Linked DNA regions of Marichromatium purpuratum 984. The protein of the gene in region 2 interacts with the protein of the main gene of each other region in a pairwise test. Links are inferred from orthologs where the notes say so. Each region holds a gene or a part of one and is shown on either strand. Other genes may lie near its edges.

Region 1 (6,210 bases), 1.4 Mb from region 2 along the record:
TAGAGCCGGCAACGCCGTTGCGGAGGACCATGAGCATGAATCCATCGACCCACTACGACGTACTCATCGTCGGTGCCGGCGTCACCGGCACCGCCCTGCTCTACGAACTGGCCAAGTTCACCGATCTCGGGCGGTTGTGCCTGGTGGAGAAGTACGACGACGTCGCCACGGTCAACTCACACGCCCACAGCAACAGCCAGACCATCCACTGCGGCGACATCGAGACCAACTACACCCTGGAGAAGGCGCGTTCGGTCAAGCGTACCGCCTACATGGTGATCAACTACGCCACCAAGCTGCCCGCCGAGGAGCGCGACCGTATCATCCAGCGCATGCCCAAGATGGTGCTCGGTGTCGGCGCCGAGGAGTGTCGCTATATCCGCGAGCGCCACGCCCGGTTCAAGGGACTATTCCCACGCATGGAGTTGCTCGAGCGCGAGGCGATCGCCGAACTCGAGCCCAATGTGGCACGGGTCGAAGGCCGGTGGCGCGCCGAGGAGATCGTCGCCACGGGAACCGCCGACGAGTACTGCGCGGTCGACTTCCAGGCACTGGCACAGTCCTTCTCCGATGCTTGCGCACGTCTCGACCGCAACAGCGGCAAGCAGATCACCCAGCTGTTTTCGACCAAGGTCGAGTCGATCCGCAAGGAGGGCGGGGACTATGTGCTGCGCACCAACCGCGGCCTGCTACAGGCGCGCGCGGTGGTGGTCTGCGCCGGGGGGCACTCGCTGCTGATGGCCCAGGAGATGGGGCTGGGACTGGAGTATTCCTGTTTGCCGGTAGCCGGCTCCTTCTACTTCGCCCCCGAAGCACTCAACGGCAAGGTCTACACCGTCCAGAACCCCAATCTGCCCTTCGCCGCGGTGCACGGCGACCACGACGTCAAGGAGCGCGGCAAGACCCGCTTCGGCCCCACCGCACTGATGCTGCCGATGCTCGAGCGCTACAACCGATCGAGCATCCGCGAGTTCTTCAAGGTGCAGCGCTTCGATCATGATGTGGCGGCAGTCGTGTGGGACCTGATGAAGGTGCCCGATATCCGCAACTATGTGCTGCGCAACTTCCTCTACGAGGTGCCCTGGCTCAACCGTCAGCTGTTCGTGCGCGAGATCCGCAAGATCGTCCCCGCGCTCCAGGCCTCAGAGATCAGCTATGCCGAGGGCTTCGGCGGGATCCGCCCACAGCTCATCGACAAGCGCGCACGCAAGCTGCGCATGGGCGAGGCCAAGATCAGCGACGGCGGCGGCATCATCTTCAACATGACCCCGTCCCCCGGCGGCACCAGCTGTCTCGGTGCTGGCGAGGGCGACATGCGCGCCATCGCCGAGTATCTCGGCGCCCGCATCGACGAGCGTGCCTTCGAGCAGGAGCTGCTGATGGGGCACGAGGACACCCGCGATCACGAGGATCCGGCCACCGAGGCGCTGGCCACGGCGGTCTGATCCCGCAACCGATCGCGGAAAAACGGGCCCGACCACGCTGAGGCGTGGTCGGGCCCGTTCATGTCAGCCGGATGACGCCGTCCGAAGACGGCGTGACAGCGACTCAGGCGTGGTAGGGACGGCTCAGCTCGTGCACCGCCTCGATCATCGCGCCGGCATTCTCGGGATTGACGTCCGGGGTGATGCCGTGGCCGAGGTTGAAGACGTGGCCGGGACCCTTGCCATAGCTCTCCAGCACCCGCGCGACCTCCTCGCGGATCCGCTCGGGCGAGGCGTAGAGGGTGCAGGGGTCGAGATTGCCCTGGAGGGCGACGCGATCGCCGACCATGCGCCGCGCATCGGCCAGATCGGTGGTCCAGTCGACGCCGAGGGCGTCGCAGCCGGTGTCGGCCATGTCGGCGAGCCACTGACCGCCGTTCTTGGTGAACAGGATCACCGGGACGCGGCGGCCCTCGGCCTCGCGGGTCAGGCCGTCCATCACCCGCTTCATGTAAGCCAGCGAGAACTCGCGGTAGTGGGCCGGGGCCAGGGCACCGCCCCAGGTGTCGAAGATCATCGCCGCCTGGGCGCCACGAGCGATCTGGGCGTTGAGGTAGGAGGTCACCGAGTCGGCGACCTTGGTCAGCAGACGGTGCAGCAGGTCGGGACGGTCGAACATCATCGCCTTGGTGTGGGAGAAGTTCTTCGCGCTACCGCCCTCGACCATGTAGGTGGCCAGGGTCCAGGGACTGCCGGAGAAGCCGATCAGCGGCACGCGACCGTCGAGTTCGCGACGGATCACCGACACCGCGTCCATGACGTACTTCAGCTCACCCTCGGGATCGGGGATCGGCAGACGGTCGATATCGGCCTCGGTGCGCACCGGACGCTCGAAGTTCGGGCCCTCGCCCTCGGCGAAGTAGAGCCCCAGGCCCATCGCGTCGGGCACGGTGAGGATATCCGAGAACAGGATCGCTGCATCCAGCGGGAAGCGGTCGAGCGGCTGGAGGGTGACCTCGCAGGCCAGTTCCGGGCTTCTGCACAGGTCCATGAAACTGCCCGCCTTGGCGCGGGTGGCACGGTACTCGGGGAGATAGCGGCCAGCCTGGCGCATCATCCAAACCGGCGTGTAATCAACGGGTTCGCGCATCAAGGCGCGCAGGAAGGTGTCATTCTTCAGTTGGGTCATGAAGCAGTGCCCGGGCAGTTTGATGTGTTAAGAACGCAGGTTTTGCAGGGCTATTCTACTACGGGTTAACGGCCAAACGCCCGACGAGAAAGAGCACATCCCATAGCGACTGCGTGCGCCCCTCTCCCGCTCGTCCTGGATCTCCAGAGAAATCGCTAAAGCACTGAAAAGAAAGGGAACCTTGATAAGCTGTGCGCAACCCTGTGGATAAGTGGATGGATAAACTGGTGGACAAAATCGGGGCCTGATTCAGTCACAAGTTATCCACAGGATATCTTCAGCTTCATCCACTCGATCCGGCCTCTCAAGCGCATGATATATATAAAAAAAAAAGAGTTATCCGGATATCCACAGGGATCAATAATAACTACAGACTTTAAATATCTATATATTTATTTTGATTAGATTCGCGCGAAACGGCGGGGCCGAGCAGATCCAGCATACCCCAGATCAAGATATCCGCGGATGGAAAATGTCAGCAAGATCCTCGTCTTCCGTCACCCCTCCCTGGGGTAGAATCCCCCGATGAATGCTTCAGCCCTCCTCGACTCGCTCAACCCCGCCCAGCGTGAGGCCGTCTCAGCCCCTCCGGGTAACCTCCTGATCCTCGCAGGCGCCGGCTCGGGCAAGACCCGCGTGCTGGTCCACCGCATCGCCTGGCTGCTCCAGGTCGAGCAGGTGCCGCCCTGGGGGATCCTTGCCGTCACCTTCACCAACAAGGCCGCCCGCGAGATGCGTGGACGCATCGAGACCATGTTCGCGCAGCCAGTCGGTGGGATGTGGGTCGGGACCTTCCACGGCCTGGCCCATCGCTTGCTGCGCGCGCACTGGCAGGAGGCGGGGCTGCCGCAGCACTTCCAGATCCTCGACGCCGATGATCAGCTGCGCATGATCAAGCGCATCGTCAAGGACCTCGGTCTCGACGAGACCCGCTGGGCACCGCGCCAGATCCAGTCCTTCATCAACAAGCACAAGGATGAGGGGCTGAGACCGACACATCTCGACTTCTCTGGTGACTTCTTCGGCGAGCGGATGCTCACTGTCTATCGCGAATACGAGCAATTGCGTCAACGTGGTGGTCTGCTCGATTTCGCCGATCTGCTGCTGTGCGCCCATGAGCTGTTGCGTGATCGTGCCGACCTGCTCGAGCATTATCAGCGCCGTTTCCGTCATATCCTGGTCGATGAATTCCAGGATACCAATGCCATCCAATACGCCTGGCTGCGTCTGCTCGCCGGTGGCGAGGACAAGTTGTTCGCGGTCGGTGACGATGATCAGTCGATCTATGGCTGGCGTGGTGCTCGGGTGGAGAACATCCGTTCCTTTCAGCGCGATTATCCGGAGACCCGGGTCATTCGTCTGGAGCAGAACTATCGCTCCACCGCCACCATTCTCGCCGGCGCCAATGCGCTGATCGCCAACAACCCCTCGCGACTGGGCAAGAAGCTGTGGACCGAGGGTGAATCCGGCGCGCCGATCCGTCGCTATGGTGCATTCAACGAGGTCGATGAGGCCCGCTTCGTCGTCGAGCGTATTCGTCGTCATGCCGAGACGCCGGGTGGCCGTCACGATCAATGCGCCATCCTCTATCGCACCACCGCGCAATCTCGCCTATTCGAGGAGGCCCTGATGCGTGCCGCCGTCCCCTATCGGGTCTATGGCGGGCAGCGCTTCTTCGAGCGCGCAGAGATTCGTGACGCCCTCGCCTATCTACGCCTGATCGCCAACCAGGACGATGACGCGGCCTTCGAGCGGGTGGTCAATACGCCCTCGAGGGGGATCGGACTGCGTACCCTCGATCAGTTGCGCGATCACGCCCGGGGGCACGGGTTGTCGCTGTGGCGCGCCGGCGCACAGCTGATCGCCGAGCAGGGGCTGGGTGGCCGGGCGGCGAATGCGCTGGGCGCCTTCATGGCCTTCATCGAGCAGCAGCGCGCCCGCAGCGCCACCCAACTGCTGCCCGATCTGACCGCCGCGCTGATCGACGAGGCGGGGCTGCCGGCGCACTACGAGAAGCAGAAGGACGGCAAGGGACGCGACCGCATCGAGAACCTCCAGCAGCTGGTCGAGACCGCTGCGCGCTTCGCCCATGAACTCGAGGCGCCGGATGGCGAGGTACTCGGCGCCTTCCTCGCCCATGCCGCGCTCGAGGCCGGCGAGACCCAGGCCGATGCCGAGACCGATGCGGTACAGCTGATGACGCTGCACAGCGCCAAGGGGCTGGAGTTTCCGGTGGTCTTCCTGGTCGGACTCGAGGAGGGCTTGTTCCCGCACGCCATGTCCGCCGACGATCCGGACCGGCTCGAGGAGGAGCGCAGGCTCTGCTATGTCGGCATGACCCGGGCGATGGCCGAGCTCTATCTGACCCATGCCGAGAGTCGGCGGCTCTATGGGCGTCAGGATCTGCCGCCGCCATCGCGCTTTCTGCGCGAGATCCCGGAGCGGCTGATCGAGGACGTGCGCGCTCGCGCCGCGCCCCCCAGACCGTCGCCTGCGTTCAGGCCCTCGCCACCACCCGTTGCCCGTCCTGCCGCGGCGCGTGAGACCGGCGGTTTTCAGGTCGGACAGCGGGTCCGCCACGCCAAGTTCGGCGAGGGCGTGGTACTCGATGGCGAGGGACGGGGCGCCCAGGCGCGTATCCAGGTCAAGTTCCAGGGCAGTGCCGGTACCAAGTGGCTGGTGCTCGCCTATGCCAAACTGGAGGCGGCATAGCCTTGTCGCCGGTGGCCGACCCGGGAGGGGGTATGAAGACACTCAACAAACGCGTGCTGGTCACCGGCGGCGCCGGTTTTCTGGGGAGTCATCTCTGTGAGCGTCTGCTCGAGCAAGGTTGCGATGTCCTCTGTGTCGATAATTTCTATACCGCGACCAAGGACAACATCCGCCATCTGCTCGGTCATCCGCACTTCGAGCTGATGCGTCATGATGTCACCTTTCCGCTCTATGTCGAGGTCGATGAGATCTATAACCTCGCCTGTCCGGCCTCGCCGATCCATTATCAATCAGACCCGGTACAGACCACCAAGACCAGCGTCCATGGCGCAATCAATATGCTGGGTCTTGCCAAGCGGACCGGGGCGCGGATCTTTCAGGCCTCGACCAGTGAGGTCTATGGTGATCCCGAGGTCCATCCCCAGGACGAGGGCTATTGGGGACGCGTCAACCCAATCGGCCCACGCGCCTGCTATGACGAGGGCAAGCGCTGTGCCGAGACCCTGTTCTTCGATTATCACCGTCAGCACGGACTGCGGGTCAAGGTGGCGCGTATCTTCAATACCTATGGCCCGCGGATGCACCCTGACGATGGACGGGTGGTCTCCAACTTCATCATTCAGGCATTGCGCAATGAGCCCATCACCCTCTATGGCGATGGCAGTCAGTCGCGCGCCTTCTGTTATGTCGATGACATGATCGAGGGTATCGTGAAGTTGATGGAGAGTCCGGATCAGGTCACGGGGCCGATCAACCTCGGCAATCCGGTCGAGTTCAGCATGCGTGAACTGGCCGAGTGTGTGCGTGAGCTGACCGGCTCGAATGCGCCCTTGATCGAGCGCCCGCTGCCCGTCGACGACCCGCGCCAGCGCCGTCCGGACATCA
Region 2 (16,799 bases):
GAGATGGACGAGATCAACCCCGACTTCCCCAGCACCGACGTGGTGCTGGTGGTCGGCGCCAACGACGTGGTCAACCCCGCCGCGCGCGAGGACGCCGCCAGCCCGATCTACGGCATGCCGATCCTCGAGGCCGGTCGCGCGCGCCAGGTCTACTTCCTCAAGCGCTCGATGCGCCCCGGCTACTCCGGCGTCGACAACCTGCTCTTCTACCAGGACAACACCTCGCTGATCTTCGGCGACGCCAAGGACACCATCGAGGCGATCAACGCCGCGCTCAAGGGCGGCGGGCACTGAGCCCCCGGCAGGGCTGCCCGGATCCCGTGCGGGGTCGGGTGCCCTGCTCGGACGCTCGGATCGACCTGTCGTCAGGCGCGTCTCACTGCTCGACGACCGAGGTGTTGGTGTCTCTCCGCTCCGGTCTTGTCCGTCTCGGGCGCCCCGAGCGGACCTCCTCGACTGCATCCGTTAACTCCGAGCGGCTATGCTGTGCGCTCACGGGGCGGGGTGCGTGGTCGGGTAGGGCACGTATCCTGTTGATCCCGCCCCCTTCGATGTCGCACGCCCTGGCGCGGCGACTGCGAGACGAGAGCGAAGATGAATCAAGATTACGTCAACAAGACCGTGGTGCTGTTGTTGGTGCTGGGGATCTCGGCGCTGTTCCTGACGATGATCCAGCCCTTTCTGATGGCACTGTTCCTCGCCGGGCTGTTCAGCGCGCTGGCCAGGCCGCTGTTCCTGGGATTGCAGGCGCGCTTCTCCGGGCGGCGTCATCTGGCCTCGATGACGACCCTGTTGATCATGGCGGTGGTGGTACTGATCCCGCTCGGGGTGCTGTTCTGGGTGCTGCTGGCGCAGGCGCTCGATGTCAGCCACGCCATCGGCGAGTGGTTCAAGGGCTCGCTGCAGGACCCCGGCGTGCTCACCGCGCATCTGCATCGCCTGCCCTTCTACGATCAACTGATGGTCTATGAGGAGCAGATTCTCGGTCTGCTCGGCACCGCGACCACGGCGTTCAGCAAGTTGTTGGTGGAGTGGGTCTCGGGGGTGACGCTGGGGACGGCGAACTTCGTCTTCATGACCTTCGTGCTGCTCTACAGCATGTACTTCCTGCAGATGGACGGGCCCAAGCTGATCGAGCGCATCCTCTACTATCTGCCGCTCAAGACCAGCGATGAGCGCCTGATGCTGGAGAAGTTCACCTCGGTGACCCGCGCCACGCTCAAGGGCTCGCTGCTGATCGGCTTGTTGCAGGGGACGCTCGCGGGCATCGCCTTTGCCGTCGCCGGCATCGACAACGCGGTGTTCTGGGGCACGGTGATGGCGGTGCTGTCGGTGATCCCCAACGTCGGTGCGGCGCTGGTGTGGTTGCCGGCGGTGGCGATCCTGGTGGTGCAGGGCGAAGTGGTGACCGGGGTGTCGCTGGGGCTGTTCTGCGGCCTGGTGGTCGGCTCGCTCGACAACCTGCTGCGCCCGGTGCTGGTCGGTAAGGACACCAAGATGCACGAGCTGATGATCTTCTTCGGCACCCTCGGCGGCATCTTCATGTTCGGGCTGGCGGGGATCTTCATCGGCCCGGTGGTGGCCTCGCTGTTCATCTCGGTGTGGGAGATGTACGGGGTCGAGTTCGCCGAGGTGCTCCCCGATGTCGAGGAGGTGCTGGAGGGCATCGACCTGATCGAGGAGCCGTCGACCGATCCCGTGCGCGTGCCGGATGCGGCGGGTGGCGATCAGGAGGACGCCGGAGGGCGCTGAGCGAGCACGAAAAAACCCCGGCCGCCGTGGCGGTCCGGGGTTCGTTGCGACCGGCGTCGCGGCGCCGGTGCGGGGGCGACCTCAGAGGGTCTTGGCCTGCTCGGCCAGGTAGAGCCAGGTGTCGATCACGGTGTCGGGATTGAGCGAGATGCTGCTGATCCCCTGCTTGAGCAGCCAGTCGGCGAAGTCCTTGTGGTCCGACGGGCCCTGGCCGCAGATGCCGACGTACTTGCCCTTGTCGCGGCAGGCGGCGATCGACATGGCGAGCATCTTCTTCACCGCCGGGTCGCGCTCGTCGAAGTAGTCGGCGACCAGACCGGAGTCGCGATCGAGTCCCAGGGTGAGCTGAGTCATGTCGTTGGAGCCGATCGAGAAGCCGTCGAAGTACTCGAGGAACTCGTCGGCCAGCACCGCGTTGGAGGGCAGCTCGCACATCATGATCAGACGCAGCCCGTTCTTGCCGCGCTCCAGGCCCTGGGCGGCGAGCGCTTCGCTGACGGCCTTGGCCTGACCGAGGGTACGCACGAACGGGATCATGATCTCGACATTGGTCAGACCCATGTCGTCACGCACCCGCTTGAGCGCCTCGCACTCCATCTCGAAGCACTCGCGGAAGTGATCGGCGACGTAGCGCCCGGCGCCACGGAAACCGATCATCGGGTTCTCTTCCTCGGGCTCGTAGCGCGGACCGGCGATCAGGTTGGCGTATTCGTTGGACTTGAAGTCCGACATGCGCACGATCACCGAGTGCGGGGCGAAGGCCGCGGCGAGGGTGGAGATGCCCTCGGCGAGCTTGGCGACGTAGAACTCACGCGGGCTGTCGTAGGCGGCGATGCGTGGGGCGATCTGGGCGCGCAGCTCCTCGGGCAGCTGGTCGTACTCGAGCAGCGCCTTGGGGTGGATGCCGATCATGTTGTTGATGATGAACTCGAGCCGCGCCAGACCGATACCCGCGTTGGGGGTGGCGGAGAAGGCGAAGGCCCGGTCGGGGTTGCCGACGTTCATCATGATCTTGACCGGGATTTCGGGCATCGCCGAGAGTTCGATGCGCTTGTGCTCGAAGTCGAGCTTGCCGTCGTAGATGAAGCCGGTGTCGCCCTCGGCGCAGCTGACGGTCACCGCCTGGCCGTCCTTGACCACCTCGGTGGCGTTGTTGCAGCCGACTACCGCCGGGACGCCCAGCTCGCGGGCGATGATGGCGGCGTGGCAGGTGCGCCCGCCACGGTTGGTGACGATGGCCGCAGCACGCTTCATCACCGGCTCCCAGTCGGGGTCGGTCATGTCGGTGATGAGCACGTCGCCGGGCTCGACGCGGTGCATGTCGGCGATGCTGTTGACGATCTTGGCGGCACCCGCGCCGATGCGGTTGCCGATGCTGCGTCCGGTGGTGAGCACCTCGCCCTTCTCTTGCAGGGTGTAGCGCTCGATGACGTTGCCCGAGCGGCTCTGCACCGTCTCGGGACGGGCCTGGACGACGTAGAGACGGCCGTCGATGCCGTCCTTCGCCCACTCGATGTCCATCGGGCGGCCGTAGTGGCGCTCGATCAGCAGCGCCTGCTTGGCCAGCGCCTCGACCTCGGCATCGCTGATGCTGAAGCGCTGCTGGTCGGCCTCGGGCACCGGCTCGGTGCGCACCAGCTGGTCGCTGCCGGCGTCGCTGTAGACCATGCGCACGGCCTTGTCGCCGACGCTGCGACGCAGGATCGCCGGGCGACCGGCCTCGAGCGTCGGCTTGTGGACGTAGAACTCGTCGGGGTTGACCGCGCCCTGCACCACCATCTCGCCGAGACCATAGCTGGCGGTGACGAAGACCGCGTCGCGGAAGCCCGACTCAGTGTCGAGGGTGAACATCACGCCGGAGGCGGCGAGGTCACTGCGCACCATACGCTGGATGCCGGCCGAGAGCGCGACGTTGTGGTGCTCGAAGCCCTGGTGGACGCGGTAGGAGATGGCGCGGTCGTTGAACAGGGAGGCGAACACCTCCTTGATCCGGTGCTTGATGCTGTCGAGGCCCTGGACGTTGAGGAAGGTCTCCTGCTGTCCGGCAAAGGAGGCATCGGGCAGGTCCTCGGCGGTGGCCGAGGAACGCACCGCCCAGGACACCGCGTCGCTGCCGGCTTCGTCGACCAGTTTGGCGTAGGCGGCGTCGATGGCCGACTCCAGCCCCTCTGGGAAGGGCTGCTCCATCACCCAGCCGCGGATGCGCGGGCCGACCTCGGCGAGGGCGGCGACATCGTCGACGTCGAGCGCGTCGAGCGCCTCGCGGATGCGTGCGTCCAGCCCGTCCTTGGCGAGGAACTCGCGATAGGCATCTGCCGTGGTGGCGAATCCGCCCGGCACCTGGACACCGACATCGGTCAGGTTCTGGATCATCTCGCCCAGGGACGCGTTCTTGCCGCCGACGATGGGCACATCTGCCATCCCGAGGTCGCTCAGCCAGCGGACGTAGTCGGTCATTGTGTTCTTTCTCCGGATCTTGGGGACTGTTGCCCTGCGGCAGCGGGGGCCGGGGCTTGGTTCGCGGGGCCGTCGTTCGACCCGCCGGGCCAGTCCGTAGGCGCTACGGGCCGGGTCGGACGACATCCATGGGTAATCATAGGAATATAACGTATCGTCGAGCCGAACGTCTTTCGGCTCGCGCAATATTAAGGATTGTTTTTTTGAATCTTTGGGGTGCGTACCCGCTGATTTCTCCGGCCGTGGGGCAGGGCATTATCCCTTGAACCATTGCGTCTATTCAGGCAGCCTAGGCAAGCTGTTGCAAGTAGACATCGCATTTTGTCGTCCATGACATCCTGCACGCTAGATTAGAGGATCAGTTTGATGAACGAGAGCGCGAACACGCCAGAAGCCGTGGAGTCGTTTGATATCGGCAAGTTGCTCGTCTGGGGGGTCGGCGTCGCCATCGTGTGTGGTGGTATCTACGCTGCCGTCCTGCAGAACCAAGACGCGCGGATGGTCGCTCCCGCGCGGGCTCAGATCGTCGACAATCTCGCACCGATCGGTTCCGTTTCGCTGACCCCGCCGCCGGCACCGGCCGTGGTCGCCGAGCCCGAGCCGGTGGCCGCCGAAGAGGCCGCGCCCGAGGCCGAGACCGTTGTCGCCGAGGGTGAGACCGACACCACGGTTGCCGAGGCCACCGAGGCCGATGCAGCCGTTGCCGAGGAGACCGCGCCCGAGGCCGATGCAGCCGTCGCCGAGGAGACCGCGCCCGAGGCCGATGCAGCCGTCGCCGAGGAGGCCGCGCCCGAGGCCGATGCAGCCGTTGCCGAGGAGGCCGCACCCGAGGCCGATGCAGCCGTCGCCGAGGAGGCCGCACCCGAGGCCGATGCAGCCGTCGCCGAAGAGGCAGCGCCCGAGGCCGATGCAGCCGTCGCCGAAGAGGCCGCACCCGAGGCCGATGCAGCCGTTGCCGAGGAGGCCGCACCCGAGGCCGATGCCGTCGTCGCCGAGGAGGCTGTTCCTGCAGCGCCTGCAAAACCGCGCCTGACCTCTGCGCCGACCCCGCCCTGGATGCGTCACATGACCCCGCTCTTCAAGGCTGAGCCTGAGGTGGTGGTCGAGGAGGTCGTGGAAGAGGTTGCGCCCGAGGCCGAGGCTGTCGAGCCGGCATCGACCGGTATCTTCCCGTCCTGGGTGCATGGTGTCGGTGCTGCCGCTCCGACGCAGGCTGCGACCCAGGAAGCCGTCGCCGAAGAGGCCGTGACCGAGGAAGCCGTCGCCGAAGAGGCCGTGACCGAGGAAGCCGCTGCCGAAGAGGTCGTGGCCGAGGACGTCGCTGCCGAAGAGGTCGTGGCCGAGGAAGCCGTCGCTGAAGAGGCCGCTGCCGAAGAGGCCGTGACCGAGGAAGCCGTCGCTGAAGAGGCTGCTGCCGAAGAGGCCGTGACCGAGGAAGCCGTCGCTGAAGAGGCTGCTGCCGAAGAGGCCGTGACCGAGGAAGCCGTCGCTGAAGAGGCCGCTGCCGAAGAGGCCGTCGCCGAAGAGGCCGTGACTGAGGAAGTCGCTGCCGAAGAGGTCGTGGCCGAGGACGTCGCTGCTGAAGAGGCCGTGGTCGAGGAGGCCGCTGCCGAAGAGGCCGTGGTCGAGGAGGCCGCTGCCGAAGAGGCTGCGCCTGCTGCACCGGCTCGCCGCTCGTTCGGTATCCTGCCCAGCTGGCTCCACTTCGACCAGCACTGATCGTCTGGTGGGGTCTGGAGCGATTCGGGCTCCGGACTCATCGGACCTGTCAGGGCCGAGGATCCTCGATCCTTGGCCCTGTGTCTTTCTGCCGTCCCTTCTTGACTCGACTCTGGTTCCTTGTCTTCGGGATCGCTGCCCAGTTCGCGCGTTCGGCCCTCGAAAGTCGCGCGCTGATCTTATCGCGCGGGCTCGATGACTCGTGACGCGCGTGCGCCACGAGTCGGCGATGTTCGCTCAGCGTTTCTTTGGTGGCAGCAGATCGGTGATCGAGCCGTGCGCCATCTCGGCGGCCAGCCCGATGGTTTCGTTGAGCGTCGGGTGGGGGTGGATGGTGAGGGCGATGTCCTCCATGTCGGCGCCCATCTCGAGCGCGAGCACCGCCTCGCCGATCAGTTCACCGGCGTTGGGACCGACGATCCCGGCGCCGAGGATGCGCTTGGTCTCGGGGTCGAACAGCAGCTTGGTCATGCCCTCGGTGCGATGGATGCCGAGCGCGCGGCCGCTCGCCGCCCAGGGGAAGACGCCCTTCTCGTAGGCGATACCCTCGGCCTTGGCCTTGGTCTCGGTCAGTCCCATCCAGGCGACTTCGGGATCGGTATAGGCCACCGAAGGGATGGTGAGCGGGTCGAACAGCGCCGGCTGGCCGGCGATCACCTCGGCGGCGACCTTGGCCTCGTGGGTGGCCTTGTGGGCGAGCATCGGGCCGCCGACCACGTCGCCGATGGCATGGATGTGCGGCACATTGGTGCGCATGTGCTGGTCGACCTTGATGAAGCCGTGCCGGTCGACCTCGACGCCCGCCGTCTCGGCGTCGATCAGCGCGCCATTGGGGCGGCGACCGACGGCGACCAGCACCTTGTCGTAGGTCTCCTCGCCGTCGTGCTTGCCCTCGAAGCGGACCTGGATGCCGTCATCGGCGGCGGTCATCGCCGCGACCTTGGTCTCGAGCATCAGCTTGCGATAGCGCTTCTTGGCGACCTTCTCGAAGCTGCGCACGAGATCGGCGTCGCACCCCGGCATCAGCTGCGACTGCAGCTCGACCACGTCGATCTCGGCGCCGAGCGCGGCGTAGACGGTGGCCATCTCCAGCCCGATGATGCCGCCGCCGACGATCAGCATGCGCTCGGGGATGTCGCGGATCTCGAGCGCGTCGGTCGAGTCCATCACCCGCGGGTCGTCGTGCGGGAAGCCGGGAATGGTCATCGGCGAGGAGCCGCAGGCGATGATGCAGTGATCGAAGCGCACGCGCCGCTCGCCCTCGGCGGTGTCGACGACGATGCGGTTGGGGCCGCTGAACCGGCCCGTGCCCTGGATGACCTCGACGCCGCGCTGCTTGGCCATGCCGGCCAGTCCGCTGGTGAGCTTGGCCACCACCTTGTCCTTGCCGGCGCGCATCTTGTCGAGATCGATCTCGGGGGCGGCGAAGGTCACGCCCATGGCGCCGAGTTCCTTGGCCTCGTCGATGATCGCGGCGGTGTGCAGCAGCGCCTTGGAGGGGATGCAGCCGACGTTGAGACAGACCCCGCCGAGGGTTGCGTGACGCTCGATCAGGGTGACGCGCTTGCCCAGGTCGGCGGCGCGGAAGGCGGCGCTGTAGCCGCCGGGGCCGGCGCCCAGCACCACCACCTCGGTGACCTGTTCAGCGGGGTCCGTGGTAGTGTCTGGAGCCGACTCCGAGCCTGCCGCCAGCGGCGCCAGGGTCAGGATGGTGGCGCCCTGCGAGACCCGGTCACCGACGCCAAGATGGATCTCCTGGACACGTCCGGCGGCGGGGGCGGGGATCTCCATGGTGGCCTTCTCGCTCTCCAGGGTGATCAGCGAGGTCTCCTGCTGCACCGTGTCGCCAGGGGCGACCAGGACCTCGATGACCTCCACGTCCTTGAAATCCCCGATGTCCGGGACCGTGACCTTGATGGTGTCGCTCATAGTGTGCTTGCTTCTCGATGGGCCGCGATGGGCGCTCTATGGGTGGTCGGGTTCGGCGCCTCATCCTATACGATCCCGGGGGCCAGGCGAAGGCTGACCCCGAGGATCAGGGGGTCACAGCAGCAACTCGCGGATGTCGCCGAGCAGCCCGCCGAGCAGGGTGGTGAAGCGGGCCGCATCGGCGCCGTCGACCACCCGGTGGTCGTAGGAGAGCGAGAGCGGCAGCAGCAGGCGGGGGACGAAGCGCTCGCCGTCCCACACCGGCCGGGTGGCGGCGCGGGAGACGCCGAGGATGGCCACCTCCGGGGCGTTGACGATGGGGGTGAAGGCGGTGCCGCCGATGCCGCCGAGGCTGGAGATGGTGAAGCAGCCGCCCTGCATCTCGTCGGGGCGCAGGCGTTGGGTGTGGGCGCGTGCGCCGAGATCGGCCAGCTCGCCGGCGAGGGTGCGCAGCCCCTTGCGATCGACGTCGCGCACCACCGGCACCATCAGCCCGTTGGGGGTGTCGACAGCCACGCCGATATGGGTGTAGTGCTTGTGGATGAGATGCTCGCCGTCGGCATCGAGCGAGGCCTTGAGCAGCGGCATCCGGGTCAGCGCGGTGGCCACCGCCTTGAGCAGGAAGGGGATCAGGGTGAGCCTGACCGAGGCGTCGTCGGGGTCGGTCTTGTGGGCGGCGCGGAAGGCCTCGAGTTCGGTGATGTCGGCCTCGTCGAACTGGGTGACATGGGGGATGCCGGTCCAGCTCTGGTGCAGGTGGCGCGCGCTGATCCTGCGGATGCGTCCGAGTTCGACCCGCTCGACGGGGCCGAATCGGCCGTGGTCGATCGTCGGCGCTGGCGTCGTGGCGGTCGTCGCCGGCGAGGCGGCGGAGTGACTGGACGGCTCGACGGTGGTGAGGCTGCGCTTGACGAAGGCGCGTACGTCATCCTTGAGCACACGCCCCTTGGGGCCAGAGCCCTTGACCACGTCGAGATCGACGCCGAGTTCGCGGGCAAAGCGCCGTACCGCCGGGCTGGCGTGGGCCTTGCGCCCTCGGGCGATTGCGGCGACGTCCTCCGGGCGTGGCAGCACCGGGGCCTTGCGCGGCGCCGTCTCGCCCGGCTGCGGCGCGGTGGTGGGCGCGGCTGGTGGCGTGTTGTCGGTGTTCGGCCGCGTCGGCTCGGGCGTCGCGGGCGCGTCGGTCTCGGCGGGGGCATCGGCGCGCAGCATCAGGATCAGGTCGCCGGTGTTGAGGGTATCGCCGACGACGACCGCCAGCTCGCTGACCACCCCAGCGGCGGGGGCGGGGATCTCCATGGTCGCCTTGTCGCTCTCCAGGGTGAGGATGGATTGCTCCGCCTCGACGCGGTCGCCGGGCGCGACCAGCACTTCGATCACCGGGATCTCGGAGAAGTCGCCGATGTCGGGCAGCAGCACCGCGGTGTCTTCGGTCGCCGTCGCGGTGAGGGGCGTGCTCGTGGTCGGCTCTCGTGTCGCTGGCACAGTTTCCGGCGCGGGCGCGGGCGGTGGTGCCGCCTCGCGCGCAGGCTGCGGCGCGGCACTGGGTGTCTGCGCCGGGGTGTCGGTCGGGCGGATGCTGAGCAACGGGGCGCCCATGCTCACCCGATCGCCGACGGCGACCTCGACGCGCTCGACCACCCCGGCGCGTGGCGCCGGGATCTCGATCGTCGCCTTGTCGCTCTCCAGGGTGAGGATGGATTGCTCCGCCTCGATGCGGTCGCCGGGGGCGACCAGGATCTCGATGATCTCGACGTCGGTGAAGTCCCCGATGTCGGGTAGCAGGATGTCTTCGACGGTGGCCACTCGATGTCCTCCAATGCTGTACGGGCGGTCTCAGACCGTCGTCGGGTTGGGCTTCTCCGGGTCGATGCGATAGCGCTCGATCGCCTCGCTGACCCGCGCCGCCGGGAGGGTGCCGGCGTCGGCGAGGGCCTTGAGCGCGGCCAGCACGACATAGTGGCGATTGACCTCGAAGAAGCGGCGCAGCTGGCTGCGGGTATCGCTGCGCCCGAAGCCGTCGGTGCCGAGGGTGACATAGGCGCGCGGGACGTGCGGGCGGATCTGCTCGGCATAGGCGCGGATATAGTCGGTGGCGGCGATCACCGGTCCCTCGGTGGCGGCGAGCTGGGTCTCGACATAGCTGGTGCGCGGGGGCTGCTCGGGGTGGAGTCGGTTCCAGCGCTCGGCGTCGATGCCGTCGCGGCGCAGTTCGTTGAAGCTGGTCACGCTCCACACGTCGGCGGCGATGTCGAAGTCGCGCGCCAGCAGCTCGGCGGCGGCGAGGGTCTCGCGGAGGATGGCGCCGGCGCCGAGCAACTGCACGCGGTGCGCGCCCTGCTCGGCGACATGGACGCGATGCAGCCCCTTGAGGATGCCGGTCTCGGCGCCCTCGGGCATCGGCGGCTGGACGTAGTTCTCGTTCATCGCGGTGATGTAGTAGAAGCGGTCCTCCTGCGCCTGGTACATCCGCCGCATGCCGTCCTGCACGATCACCGCCAGCTCGTAGGCGTAGGCGGGGTCGTAGGTGATGCAGTTGGGGAGGGTGGCGGCGAGCACCGGGCTGTGACCGTCCTGGTGCTGCAGCCCCTCGCCGGCGAGGGTGGTGCGCCCGGCGGTGCCGCCGATGAGGAAGCCGCGCGCGCGCATGTCGCCGGCGGCCCAGGCCAGATCGCCGATGCGCTGGAAGCCGAACATCGAGTAGTAGATGTAGAAGGGGATCATGCTCTGGCCGTGGTTGGCGTAGGCCGTGGCCGCGGCGATCCAGGAGGACATGGCGCCGGCCTCGTTGATCCCCTCCTGGAGGATCTGCCCCTGCTTGTCCTCGCGGTAGAACATCACCTGATCGGCGTCGACCGGCTCGTAGAGCTGCCCCTGCGAGGAGTAGATGCCGAGCTGGCGGAACATCCCCTCCATGCCGAAGGTGCGCGCCTCGTCGGGGACGATGGGGACGACGTAGCGGCCGATCCCGGGGTCGCGGATGATCAGGTTGAGCAGCCGCACGAAGGCCATGGTGGTCGACATCTCCTTCTCGCCACTGCCCTGCAGCAGCGACTCGAAGCGCGCCAGCGGCGGGATCTCGAGCGCCGGCGCCTCGACCTTGCGCGCCGGCAGGTGGCCGCCGCGCTCGGCCTCGCGCTCGCGCAGATAGGCCATCTCAGGGCTGTCGTCGGCGGGTTTGTAGAAGGGTGCGGCGCCGATCTGGTCGTCGGAGATGGGGATGTTGAAGCGGTCGCGGAAGGCCTTGAGCGCGACCTCGCCCATCTTCTTCTGCGAGTGGGTGATGTTCATGCCCTCGCCGGCCACGCCCATGCCGTAGCCCTTGACCGTCTTGGCGAGGATCACGGTGGGCTTGCCGTTCGCCGTGGTCGCGGCGAGATAGGCGTTGTAGACCTTGATCGGGTCGTGTCCGCCGCGATTGAGCCGCCAGATGTCCTCGTCGGTCATGTTGGCGACCAGTTCGCGCAGCTCCGGGTACTTGCCGAAGAAGTGCTCGCGGGTATAGGCGCCACCCTTGGCCTTGTAGGCCTGATAGTCGCCGTCGACGCATTCTTCCATGCGCTTGAGCAGCAGGCCCTGCTTGTCGCGGGCGAACAACGGGTCCCAGTAACGCCCCCAGACCACCTTGATGACGTTCCACCCGGCGCCACGGAACACCGCCTCCAGTTCCTGGATGATCTTGGCGTTGCCGCGCACCGGGCCGTCGAGGCGCTGCAGGTTGCAGTTGACCACGAACACCAGGTTGTCGAGGCGCTCGCGCGCGGCCAGCGAGATCGCGCCGAGCGACTCGGGTTCGTCCATCTCGCCGTCGCCGAGGAAGGCCCAGACCCTGCGATCGGCGCTGTCGATCAGTCCTCGATGGTCGAGATAGCGCATGAAGCGCGCCTGGTAGATGGCCATCAGCGGACCCAGCCCCATCGATACGGTGGGGAACTGCCAGAACTCGGGCATCAGCCAGGGGTGGGGGTAGGAGGGTAGGCCGTTGCCGTCGACCTCCTGGCGGAAGTTGTAGAGCTGTTCCTCGCTGATCCGTCCCTCCAGATAGGCGCGGGCATAGATGCCCGGGGCCGAGTGTCCCTGCAGGAACACCAGGTCACCGCCGTGCTGCTCGCCGCGCGCGCGCAGGAAGTGGTTGTAGGCGACATCGAGCAGGGTGGCCGAGGAGGCGAAGCTGGCGATGTGGCCACCGAGTTCGGTCGACAGCCGGTTGGCCTGGATCACCATCGCCATCGCGTTCCAGCGCACGAAGGAACGGATGCGTCGCTCCATCGCCAAGTCGCCGGGGAAGCGTTGCTCCTGGTGGACGGGGATGGTGTTGAGATAGGCGGTGTTGGCGCTGTAGGGCTGGTAGGCCCCGGAGCGGCGCGCCTTGTCGATCAGCCGCTCGAGCAGGAAGTGGGCGCGGTCGACCCCTTCGTTCTCGAACACGGCATCGAGCGCGTCGAGCCATTCCTGGGTTTCCTGGGGGTCGATATCGGGCTGCTTGGTCATGACGGTTCCCGGAAGAAGGTCCAATGCAATCGCACGAGCAGGGTCGCAGTATACTGACCTTTTGTGAAAATTAAATACTAAAGATCCATTTTCTTAATATTAATGATCGCTGATCGATTGTTCTGTCTTATCCCTTCCTTGCCTGCGCCCGTGCTCGCCCCATATCAAGGGTCGCGAGGGATAGCGTGCGCTCGATGTCGCCGAAAGTGGTCATGGCGCCATGCAGTACCAGCGAGCGGGCGACCCGACCCTCGTGTTCGAGTGCGTCGAGCGCGAGGGTGAACGCTCGCCAGTGCGCCCCGACTTCGGTGCCGTACGGGTCGAGTGCACCGGTGGCGGTGAAGTGTGCGCCGAAGCGCGCGCGCAGACGGCGAGCGATGAGGTGTCCGCCGAGTGTCGAACCCTCGAGGACATAGAATGCCCCGACACCGCAGTCGGGCCGTTGTTCGGCACACAGTCGTGCGGGTGCGATGTGGTGCGAGGCGGCGGGTTTGGCGCCGAGGCGGGCAAGATCGTCGCGCAGTGCCGCGAGTCGCGGACGGACCCCGAGGCGTTGTCGCAGCGCGCTCGGCACGATCGTCGTGAGATGGGGTTCGAGGACCTGGTGGAGTCGTGTCAGACGATCGAGATAGTCGTGGTACTCGTCCAGGGTCAGGTCCGGGGCGAGGAGGCGTCTGGACAGCGGCAGCGCCTCAATGGTGCGGTGCGCGGCGGCGGTGGCCTGACGCAGGGCTGCCGCCAGACTGGCGGCGGGAGGCGACGATATCGGTCGTGGGGCTTGGCTCATTGCGGCGCGCTCCTGCTCCATGAGGGCACAAGCAGTGTAGCATTGGCCCTGCGCGTCGATGGCTGGACATGATCGGTCGAGAGGGTCGGAGAGATGAGTGAGCTGGCGACACAGGGGTTCATCGCCGAGTGCGAGCGCGAGCAGCTGCAGCGTGCGCAGTCGATCCAGCCCTGCGGGGCGTTGCTGGGCGGTCGTCCCGGCGATGCGCGGATCCGTTTCGCTAGCGCCAATCTGGCGGACTGGCTCGGCGAGAAGCCGCAAGCGGTGCTCGGTCGGCCATTGACCACGCTGCTCCCCGACTTTCCGCCACCGTCCGAGTCTCCCGCCGAGACCGACGACGAGGCGTGGCTGCGCCCGAGCAGCGACAAGCGCCTCTATCCAGACCTCTGTCGCGGGCCACGGGGCGCGCTCGATGCCTTGCTCTCTTGCAGCGCCGAGACTTGGCTGCTGGAGTTCGAGCCGGCGCTCGCGCCGGCCGAGCGTCACGCGGCCTATCGCCCCGTGCCCCACCAGCTCTATCGCATGCCCTACAGTGCACGGGACTGGTCGCGGCAGTGCCAGTTTCTGGTCGATACGCTGCGCCACATCAGCGGCTTCTCGCGGGTGATGCTCTATCGTTTTCGTGATGACGACTGTGGCGAGGTCGTCGCCGAGAGTCTGCGCGAGGGGCTCGAGCCCTATCTCGGATTGCGCTACCCGGCCTCGGACATCCCGCAGATCGCTCGTCGTCTGTATCTGCTCAACCCCCATCGCCAGATTCCCGACATCGCGGCGCGACCGGTGCCGTTGCTCGCCGACCCCGAGGGGACACTCGCCGACCTGACTCTGTCCGAGCTGCGCGCCGTCTCGCCGGTCCATCTGGCCTATCTGCACAACATGGGGGTGACGGCCTCGCTCTCTTTCTCGCTGGTCGTCTGCGGGCGGCTGTGGGGGCTGATCGCCTGCCACCACGACCAGCCCGTGCAGCTGGCGCCAGCGTTGCGCGCGCGCTGCGCCGAGATGGCGCGCGCCTTCACTCTGGCCATCTACGGCTACCAGAGCACCCGTCGGTTGCTGGATGTCAGCGAGAGCGATCGCGAGATCGCCGCGCTGGTCGAGCGGCTCGGCAGTGGCGGCAACATCGAATCGGTGGCGACGCAGGGGGAGGACTCACTTGCCGGGCAGTTGCTGGCGCTCGTCGGCGCGAGCGGTGCCGCGTTGGTCGACGGCGAGCGGTGCACGACCTTCGGTCAGACACCGCCGTGCACCGCGCTCATCGCGCTGTGTCGCTGGCTGGAGGCGGGTGAGACGCCGACGGTGTTCGCCACCGCGGCGCTCGCCGAACATTATCCGCCGGCGCGGGAGTGGCGCGAGTGCGGCAGCGGATTGCTTGCGGTACGGGTCGAGCGCGCCGGTGCGCCGAGTTCGCGCACCTTCCTGTGGTGGCGTCCGGAGCAGCCGCGGGAGGTGCACTGGGCGGGGGATCCACGCAAGGACGCGCTGGTGCGCTCGAGCGCTGGCGACCTCTCGCCACGCGCCTCGTTCGCGCGTTGGGTCGAGATCACCTCCGGGCAGGCCGAGCCCTGGGGCGAGCGCGAGCTGTTGCGGGCGAAGAAGTTCCGTGGGCTGATCCTCCATGCCATCAACGCCGACTTGCTCGGAGCGCCCGGGACGGGCTAGGTTCGATCTTCCTGATGGTGTGCCTCGACCAGCTGTCGCTGGATCGCCGCACCGACCGGCTCGTAGTGGCTGAACTCGATGCTGTAGACCCCCTCGCCACCGGTGATCGCCTTGAGCCGTGACTCATAGCCCTCGAGTTCGGCCAGCGGGACCTCGCCCTCGATCACCACCCGTCCCTGGGACCTGGTCTCGCTGCCGCTGATGCGACCGCGTCGTCCCGCGAGATCGCCGGCGAGATCGCCCATCGCTTGCTCCTGGGCGCTGATGCGGATGTGCACGATGGGTTCGAGGATCGCCGGACGGGCCTGCTCGACGGCGGCGACGAAGGCCTTGCGCGCGGCGGTGACGAAGGCGATCTCCTTGGAGTCGACGCTGTGCGACTTGCCGTCATAGACGGTGACCTGGATGTCCTGCAGCGGATAGCCGGCGATCACCCCTTCGTCGAGGACCTGGCGTACCCCCTTCTCGATCGAGGGGATGAAGTTGCCGGGGATGGCGCCGCCCACCACCGCGTCGACGAAGCGGAACCCCGTGCCGCGCGGGGTCGGCTCGATGCGCAGGTAGACCTCGCCGAACTGACCGGCACCACCGGTCTGCTTCTTGTGCCGATAGTGTCCCTCGGCGGGGGTGGTGATGGTCTCGCGATAGGGGATGCGCGGTGGTCGGGTATCGACCTCGACGTGGAACTGGTCGGCGAGGCGCTCGATCAGCAGCTTGAGGTGGAAAGCGCCGAGTCCGCGGATCACCGTCTCGTTGGTCGCGGCATGGTGATCGACCTTGAAGCAGGGGTCCTCGTCCTGGAGCTTATGCAGCGCCTCGGTGAGCTTCTGCTCGTCGCCGCGACGACTCGGGGTGATCGCCAGCCCGTGGAGCGGGATCGGGTAGTCGGTACGGGCGAGGTGGAAGTGATCCTCGTCGTGCGAGTCGTGCAGCACGGCGTCGAGATGGACCTCGTCGACCCGGGAGACGGCGAGGATGTCACCGGGCACCCCGTCCTCGACCTCGATCAACTCTCTGCCCTGTAGCCGGTAGAGATGGGTGACCTTGAACGGCTTGCGTGCGTCACCGACGAACAACGCGCTGGTCGGGGTGATGCGTCCCTGGTGGATGCGGAAGATGCCGAGGCGACCGCGGTAGGGGTCGTTGAGCACCTTGAACACATGGGCGATGGCGTGACGCCCGGGGTCGGGGCTGACGGCGACCGGCTCGGCGCGCTCGCCCTCGCCCTTGAGGAAGGCCGGCGGGTTGCCCTCGGCGGGGTTGGGCATCAGTCGGGCGATCACCTCGAGCAGCTCGGGGATGCCCGCTCCGGTACGTGCCGAGACGAAGCAGATCGGGATCAGGTGGGTGTCGCGCAGTGCCGCTTCAAAGGGGTCGTGGAGCTGCTCGGGCGCGAGGGTCTGACCCTGTTCGAGATAGGTCTCCATCAGCGCCTCGTCGAGTTCGACCACCTGGTCGACGATCTGCTCGTGGGCTTCGGTCAGCGAGGAGAAGTCGGTGGTGATCTCCCCGGGTGCGAAGAAGCAGTCGGCGACCTGTTCACCGCCTCCGGTCGGCAGGTTGATCGGCAGACAGGCGGGACCGAAGGCGTCGCGGACTTGTTCGGTCAGTGCGCCGAGATCGAGATCGGGTGCGTCGATCTGGTTGACGATGATCATCCGGCAGAGCCCACGACCGTCGAGCATCTTCATCAGGCGTGCGGTCATCGGCTCGATCCCGGCCTGGGCGTTGATCACCAGGGCGGCGGTCTCGACCGCGGGCAGTACCGCCAGGCTGCGACCGAGCAGGTCGGGCAGCCCTGGGGTGTCGATCAGGTTGACCCGGCGCGTCTCGATGGTGAACCCGACGATGGCCGCATCGATCGAGTGTCCGAGCGCCTGTTCGCGTGGGTCCTGGTCGCAGACCGCGGGTCCGCGCTCGGCGGTCGTGGTGGCGGGGATGGCACCGGTCGCTGCAAGCAGTGCCTCGGCCAGCGAGGTCTTGCCGGCACCGGCATGACCGATCA

What was found.
Region 1: the proteins of lpdA (region 2) and uvrD interact in binary tests that used the Escherichia coli proteins (3 or more experiments, as listed by UniProt). The link is inferred for Marichromatium purpuratum 984 from one-to-one orthologs.

What each region holds. Positions count from the first base shown.
Region 1 is NZ_CP007031.1:21,002-27,211, reverse strand. Bases 2,796-5,731 are described here. They hold uvrD (DNA helicase II), read left to right. Parts: upstream 2,796-3,138; coding sequence 3,139-5,325; downstream 5,326-5,731. Other genes in these bases: MARPU_RS00090 (UDP-glucuronic acid decarboxylase family protein), read left to right, coding at 5,358-5,731. Outside these bases: MARPU_RS00105 (FAD-dependent oxidoreductase), read left to right, coding at 36-1,445; hemE (uroporphyrinogen decarboxylase), read right to left, coding at 1,549-2,613; more of MARPU_RS00090, read left to right, coding at 5,732-6,210. UniProt on the Escherichia coli protein: A helicase with DNA-dependent ATPase activity. Unwinds DNA duplexes with 3'-5' polarity. Translocates on single-stranded DNA with 3'-5' polarity. Initiates unwinding more efficiently from a nicked substrate than double-stranded DNA.
Region 2 is NZ_CP007031.1:1,423,457-1,440,255, forward strand. Bases 5,512-8,380 are described here. They hold lpdA (dihydrolipoyl dehydrogenase), read right to left. Parts: upstream 7,858-8,380; coding sequence 6,166-7,857; downstream 5,512-6,165. Other genes in these bases: MARPU_RS16585 (hypothetical protein), read left to right, coding at 5,512-5,928; aceF (dihydrolipoyllysine-residue acetyltransferase), read right to left, coding at 7,972-8,380. Outside these bases: MARPU_RS06435 (NAD(P)(+) transhydrogenase (Re/Si-specific) subunit beta), read left to right, coding at 1-294; MARPU_RS06440 (AI-2E family transporter), read left to right, coding at 595-1,752; ppsA (phosphoenolpyruvate synthase), read right to left, coding at 1,834-4,209; more of MARPU_RS16585, read left to right, coding at 4,576-5,511; more of aceF, read right to left, coding at 8,381-9,663; aceE (pyruvate dehydrogenase (acetyl-transferring), homodimeric type), read right to left, coding at 9,694-12,348; MARPU_RS16590 (biliverdin-producing heme oxygenase), read right to left, coding at 12,476-13,135; MARPU_RS06475 (GAF domain-containing protein), read left to right, coding at 13,229-14,794; fusA (elongation factor G), read right to left, coding at 14,791-16,799. UniProt on the Escherichia coli protein: Lipoamide dehydrogenase is a component of the glycine cleavage system as well as of the alpha-ketoacid dehydrogenase complexes.